One region of the Yersinia fenwicki genome, then DNA from elsewhere that is predicted to be linked to it. Evidence: predicted binding sites of a transcription regulator. Region 1 holds the regulator's gene; the other holds the start of a gene.

Region 1 (3,792 bases):
TGACTGCATCAATTACCCATTAATATTACTCATTGAGTAAACCAAACAATCGGAAAGAATATGTGATTATACCATAGAACTTTATAATGGCAGTCTGAGTGATAGTTGTAGCTAACACATGGCAACACGCGACTAGCAGCTTTGACTTGCTAAAGTTGTGACACTCCGCGACATCCTATTTTTTCATCTATCGGCGATTAGCTGTAAATATGATAAAATTGGCACCATTCAAATGCTGCGGGATGTACATGATGAACCCTATCAATCAGGAAAAGCTGCTTGCTCAGGCTGAAAGCCTGTGCCAACAACGAAACGTCCGGCTGACACCGCAACGTCTTGAAGTCTTGCGTTTGATGGCGCAACAGCCTGGTGCAATCAGTGCTTATGATCTGTTGGATTTACTGCGTGTTTCTGAACCACAAGCTAAACCGCCAACAGTCTATCGTGCATTGGATTTCTTGCTTGAGCAGGGGTTTATTCACCGTGTTGAATCAGCAAACAGCTATGTGCTATGCCATCATTTTGAAGAGCCAACTCATACTTCGGCATTATTTATCTGCGATCGCTGCAAGATAGTGACTGAACGAACAACTGTTGGTATCGAGGAAGCTCTGGCACAGTTAGCAAAACAGTCTGGTTTTACCCTGCGCCATACGGTGGTTGAAGCTCATGGTTTATGTGCTGAATGTGGGGAAGTCGAAGCATGTGAAAGCCATGATCATTGTGGTCATGACCATTCTATTGTGACTAAAAAGAAGTAGTCCCTGATGATAAAAGTAGACTGTCGCCTGATAGGCGGCAGGATAAGTATGAGAGGAATAATGGCTATAGAGAATAAATAAGAATTTAAATAAAACAAGACACATCCTTGTGTCAATTCGATATAAATAAGATACCTGAAGAGTATTGCTAATTATTAAATTCACCACTAAGTTTTAATGTGAAGAATATAAAAAACTAAAGGTTATTTAATAAATAAGTATTCTATGAATACCAGAAGCTCGATTTATTTATATCGATATCAGTTTAACACCGCTACCAGCGATATTTGCTGTGATCTTCCCAAGCCTTAACTTCTTTCTCGGCTTGCTCTTTCTGATAGCCGTATTTCTCCTGGATTTTACCCACCAGCTGGTCACGCTTACCTTCAATGACGGTCAGGTCATCATCGGTTAGTTTGCCCCATTTCTCTTTCACTTTACCTTTAAACTGCTTCCAGTTACCGTCGGCTTGATCTTTATTCATAATATCTCCGTTACCTTTGGATTAGTCAGTTTATTTAATTAAATACGGTAATAAATAGTTTAAATTTGAAATCGTTCCTTCGCTTACCGTATGAATAACTGTAGCAGAGGATACTGATAATTAAAGTCAGATTAATATTAATCACTGATACTTGAGAAATAAACAGAAAGGAAAAGCTGATAATATTCAGTTAAAACAGCAAGTAATAACTTATTATCGGAATATTCTCAAACTAGATTGAGTTGAATATAAAAGGGATAAAATTCTTTATATACCCTTCTTACTGAAGGGTATATAAATCAACGCGAAAATCAGATCCAGTCGCCATTACGGATGACACCAACGGCTAGACCTTCAATAGTAAAACTTTGTTCACGTAGATCGACTACAATCGGCTGGAACTCACTATTTTCTGGCAGAAGTTGGACGATATTACCTTGTTTTTTCAAGCGTTTTACCGTTACTTCATCATCAATACGCGCAACAACCACTTGCCCATTACGTACATCTTGGGTTTTATGTACAGCGAGCAAGTCACCGTCCAGAATACCGATATCTCTCATCGACATTCCATTTACCCGCAACAGGAAATCCGCACTCGGCTTAAACATGGAAGGATCGACTTTATAGTGGCCTTCAATATGCTGCTGCGCTAATAGTGGCTCCCCTGCGGCAACCCGGCCAATCAGTGGTAAACCATCTTCTTCTTCCATCAATAGACGGATACCGCGAGAAGCGCCGGAGACAATCTCGATCACACCCTTACGGGCCAGTGCTTTTAAATGCTCTTCAGCGGCGTTAGGAGAGCGAAACCCCAGGCGCTGCGCAATTTCGGCACGGGTCGGTGGCATACCTGTTTGCGCTAGGTGATCGCGCACAAGGTCATAAACCTCTTGCTGTCTGGTAGTAAGTGCTTTCATTCCGCCCCCTGTTTGTTTATACAGTCTTGCTGTGAGTATATACAGGTAAGTGAGTATTGGGAACCAAAGAGTGAATAAAAACAGGGATTAATCACTGTTTACATCCACAGCGCTGTTTATCGCGTTGTTTATCGCATTCTTAGCCGACATGCTGCCAGAGCACTGTTACCCATATAAATAACGCCAACAAAATGGCCAGACATACGGCAGCAGACCCCATATCCTTGGCCCGTCCTGATAGTTCGTGGAGTTCACTGCCGATGCGGTCCACCACCGCCTCAATAGCACTATTGATAACTTCAACAATGACGACTAGCACCACACTCGCGATCAATAAAATACGTGCTGTGGCCTCTATATCTAACCAAAAGGCCAGTATGATAGCGAGTATGGCAGCCACTGCTTCCTGGCGAAATGCGGCTTCATTTTTCCAGGCTGCGGTTAAACCTTTCACAGAATAACCAGCAGCTTTATAGATTCGGGTTAATCCAGTTGACTGATTTGCCATATTTTATTGCCTTTATCTTAAGTTAATGATGATTTTTGCCGCTTTCTGTTGTCTCATCACCACAGATCTCAAAACCAGTTTCTGGTATCCTTGCGACGAATTGCTAACAAGAGGCTTCATGTAGTTATGTCAGGTTGGCGTAAAATATATTATAAGTTATTGAATTTACCACTTAAATTGTTGGTAAAAAGCAAGGTTATTCCGGCAGATCCTGTGACTGAGTTAGGGTTAGACCCGTCTCGTCCTATTCTGTACGTTTTGCCTTACAATTCTAAGGCTGATTTACTGACTTTGCGAGCGCAGTGTCAGGCTCAGGATCTGCCCGACCCATTGATTCCATTGGAAATCGATGGTGTGCAGCTTCCCAGCCATGTCTTTATCGATAACGGCCCAAGGGTATTTCGCTATTACGCCCCGAAGCAGGAATCGGTAAAAATATTCCACGATTATCTCGATCTGCATCGCAATAACCCGGAGTTGGATATTCAAATGCTGCCGGTGTCGGTGATGTTTGGCCGCTCTCCAGGGCGTGAAGGCCACGGTACGCCACATCTGCGCGTACTGAACGGTGTGCAGAAATTCTTTGCAGTATTGTGGCTGGGCCGCGATAGCTTTGTGCGTTTTTCCACCACAGTTTCACTGCGCCGGATGGCCAGTGAACATGGTACAGATAAAACAATTGCCCACAAACTGGCGCGCGTAGCGCGGATGCACTTCTCACGTCAGCGTTTGGCTGCTGTAGGCCCTAGCCTGCCGGCACGTCAAGACCTATTCAAGAAACTGTTAACATCCAAAGCGATTGAAAAAGCGGTCGCCGATGAAGCTCGCACCAAGAAAATCTCCCATGAGAAAGCGCAGCAAAACGCCATAACGTTGATGGAAGAAATTGCCGCCGACTTCTCTTATGAAGCCGTGCGTCTGTCGGATCGGGTTTTGAGCTGGACGTGGAACCGCTTGTATCAGGGGATTAACGTCCATAATGCTGAGCGTGTACGGCAGTTGGCGCAAGATGGCCATGAAATCGTCTATGTGCCTTGCCACCGCAGCCACATGGATTACCTGCTGCTATCTTATGTCCTTTATCATCAGGGGCTGGTGCCGCCGCATATTGCTGCCGGT
Region 2 (3,792 bases), 2.0 Mb from region 1:
TCCACGGTATCAATATCCGAATGCAGGTAACGCACCCGCGCGCCATGCTCTATCAGATACTCGGTTAAGTCCTCAGCCATGCGTTTGGTCAGTGTAGTGACCAGCACCCGCTCATTAATCGCAGCGCGAATGCGGATCTCTGATAGCAAGTCATCCACCTGCGTTGCTACAGGCCGCACCTCAATCAATGGATCCAGCAAGCCGGTTGGACGCACTACTTGATCGATAACATCACCGCCGGATTTTTCCAGCTCATATTTACCGGGAGTGGCCGAAACATAGATAGTTTGTGGTGCCAGCGCTTCGAACTCTTCAAAACGCATTGGGCGGTTATCCAGCGCTGAGGGTAGCCGGAAGCCATACTCCACCAATGTTTCTTTACGTGAGCGGTCACCTTTGTACATACCGCCGATTTGCGGGATGGTAACGTGGGATTCATCGACAATCAGCAAACCATCTGATGGCAGATAATCGAATAGCGTTGGTGGCGGCTCTCCCGGCCCACGCCCCGAAAGATAGCGGGAATAGTTTTCTATACCGGAGCAATAACCCAGCTCATTCATCATTTCGAGGTCAAATTGGGTTCGCTGGGTAATACGCTGTTCTTCAATCAATTTGTTGTTAGCTAGCAGTACCTTACGCCGCTCAGCGAGCTCAACCTTGATGTCTTCCATCGCCTGTAAAATACGCTCCCGTGGAGTAACGTAGTGCGTTTTAGGATAAACAGTAAAACGTGGAACCTCATGTTGTAGCTGGCCGGTTAGTGGATCAAATATAGACAGCCGCTCCACTTCCTCATCAAACAACTCTACGCGCAGTGCCCATTCATCAGACTCTGCCGGGAAGATATCGATAACCTCGCCACGTACCCGGAAAGTGCCGCGCTGAAACACCTGGTCGTTGCGACTGTATTGCAATTCTGATAAGCGCCGCAAAATAGAGCGTTGGTCGATTATCATACCTTTGGTCAAATGCAGCATCATTTTCAGGTATAAATCAGGATCACCCAGACCATAAATGGCAGAGACCGAGGCGACCACTATCACGTCGCGCCGCTCCAGCAATGCCTTGGTGGCTGATAGCCGCATTTGTTCGATATGTTCGTTTACCGAGGCGTCTTTCTCGATAAAGGTGTCTGAACTTGGTACATAAGCTTCGGGTTGATAATAGTCATAATAGGAGACAAAATATTCCACCGCATTCTCGGGAAAGAACTCTTTCATCTCACCATAAAGCTGTGCGGCCAAGGTCTTATTGGGCGCTAACACCATGGTGGGCCGATTCAGGTCAGCAATAACATTGGCTACCGTAAAGGTTTTGCCCGAGCCGGTTACCCCCAACAGCGTCTGATGAGCCAGACCATTTTCCAGCCCCTCCTCCAGTTTCCGGATGGCCTCAGGCTGATCACCTGCTGGCTTAAACTCAGAATGTAGTTTGAATGATTTACTCATGAATTAGCTACCCGCTGGAGAAATACAAACTGTCAGGAGGCTAATTATGAAAGCCCCATAGATTTTTGCCACTGCTATGATACTGGATATAAAACCAGCTTCAAGCACCAAAATGCCGAAATTTATCTCAATGTAGTATTGCACGCATTATTACAGTGATACGTGGATAGCATTTTCACCCTAAAAGTATTTTTATCCCCAGCCATGAACATTGACACATTATTGATAGTTAATTGATTAAAGATTATCCATGTGTGTCGGCTATATTTTTCTAACGCTTGATTTTAATTAACTCATTGAAAATAAAAAACTTTATCAAAAAGTCGAGAATCCGGACAACAGGAGCGGAAGCCGCGTCCGCTCTCGTCTGCCATCAGTTTTCTATGGCTAATGCACAAGGTTATCCACAGGAATGGTGGATAACTCATTCAACCCCATAAGGGCCGCGTGTTAGCGAAAAGCTAATCTTGACGATGTAATAGTGACAAACTGACTTTTTTAGTGTTTTTTTTACATTTTTATTTCACCGCATATTTCAATTAGTGCTAACAAATCTATTTGCTAATTCTATAATTTTAGTCCTCGCCGCGAGACCACTCAGCAGTGTCATAAGTGCTGTATTTTTGTTGCACCATTATTTTCTTTATAGCACTGCTTGAGTGCAATAAAACCCCACTCACCACTGGTCCTCTAGCTGTTTTAGTCGTTTTAGTTTCCCCGTGCACGCCAAAACCATTTACAGTTCGTTAACATACGTATTTTATCGCAACTTGGCCCAAGAGTTGCTTACTTGTTTGAGGAACAAAAGACACTCGCAACCACCCGCTAGAAATGTGGTGTTTTATGCAGTGCTGCCGCTACCAAGTATGCAGATTTGCTGGTTAATCCTTCACTAGCCGTTACAGAACACCGGGATACCTGTGAGCAACTGAGATCGACTGAGGAGAAGCACTGATGCTGAGTTTAACCGCTGTGAATCAATACTATGGCCAGAACCATATTCTTTGGGATATCAATTTAGAGATTCCCCGCGGCCAATGCACCTGCCTTATTGGGCGTAATGGCGTAGGGAAAACCACATTAATTAATTGCATCATGGGCCATCTTCCCGTTATGAGTGGCACCATGACTTGGCAGCCGAACCATGAACCGCCGCAGAATTTGTTACAGCAACCTGTTGAGGGACGTACTGCGCTGGGCATCGGCTATGTTCCGCAAGGGCAACAGATATTCTCCCAAATGAGTGTTGAGGAGAATATGTTGATAGCTGTGCTCGCTGGGCATAAATCACGCCATATCCCCGGCTGGGTTTTTGAGCTGTTCCCTCTGTTATATGATAAACGTCATCAACGGGGTGGAGAACTTACCCGTAATCAGCAACAACAGTTGGCGATTGCCCGCGCGCTAGTCGCCGAACCTGAATTGCTTATTCTGGATGAGCCAGGAAACGGTACATTGCCGCCACTGAGTGAGGATATTGGCAATATCCTGCACCAACTTAGCCGTAGCTTTGGCATGACGGTATTGCTAGTCGAACATAGATTACCGTTTATTCAACATGTTGCAGATAGATTTTGTTTGATGGCAGGTGGGCGAAATGTGGCGCAAGGGACGTTAGATCAATTGGATGAAAATATGATTATTGAGCATTTGGCCAGTTGAGATGACTCAACACAGCTATGCGCACACTCAAGTTATGCCAGACGAAATAGTGGGCTAATACCTGTTATTAGCCCTTTTAGCCACAACATGGCTAAAAATACATATTTACCTTTGCACTGCTAATAAGCTCAGATCCAGATAGCGGCCAAGATCACGTCGCTCTGTTACCGGAGAAGTGGCGAAATCCGTGATATGGGGAACCACTCCTAGTAACGGTGCGTTTATCATCCGTTTCAGTGTTACCAGGTATTCAGTTTGCCGCCGCCCTGCTGGTATCACCTCATTCGCCACCCAGCCGGCCAAAGGTACCCCCGCTTGCTCAATCGCCAAAGCCGTCAATAGTGCATGATTGATGCAGCCAAGTTTTACCCCAACAACCATTATCACGGGCAATTGTTCCTGCTGCACCCAATCGGCAAAAGTTGCCTGTGACGAAAGGGGCGTAAACCAGCCCCCTGCCCCTTCGACTAATATCCAGTCAGATGATTGCTCAAGTTGGCGCAAGCCTTGTGATAAGACCGGCAAATGAATCTCCTGCCCTTCACTGACACTGGCAATATGCGGCGAGGTCGCTTCTAGCAGTGTCAGCGGATTCACCTGTGTATAAGATAATATTTGAGTACTGTTCGCCTGTAATGCCAGAGCGTCACTGTTACGCAAGCCATCGGCCGTCATCTGG

The links. The regulator LexA, encoded in region 1, represses DNA repair genes until DNA is damaged. The targets are predictions, from matches to a motif close to TNCTGTATGTACATACAGNA.
Positions count from the first base shown of each region.
Region 2: uvrB (excinuclease ABC subunit UvrB) is a predicted target of LexA. The motif match lies at 1,532-1,551, and genes of this name have one in related genera.

Region 1 is NZ_CP170755.1:358,807-362,598, reverse strand. It holds gene zur (zinc uptake transcriptional repressor Zur) at 252-761, shown strand; gene ACF3VQ_RS01595 (CsbD family protein) at 1,036-1,245, opposite strand; gene lexA (transcriptional repressor LexA) at 1,557-2,165, opposite strand; gene ACF3VQ_RS01585 (diacylglycerol kinase) at 2,305-2,673, opposite strand; gene plsB (glycerol-3-phosphate 1-O-acyltransferase PlsB) at 2,800-3,792, shown strand, end outside.
Region 2 is NZ_CP170755.1:3,123,000-3,126,791, forward strand. It holds gene uvrB (excinuclease ABC subunit UvrB) at 1-1,451, opposite strand, end outside; gene ACF3VQ_RS14260 (ABC transporter ATP-binding protein) at 2,406-3,113, shown strand; gene bioD (dethiobiotin synthase) at 3,219-3,792, opposite strand, start outside.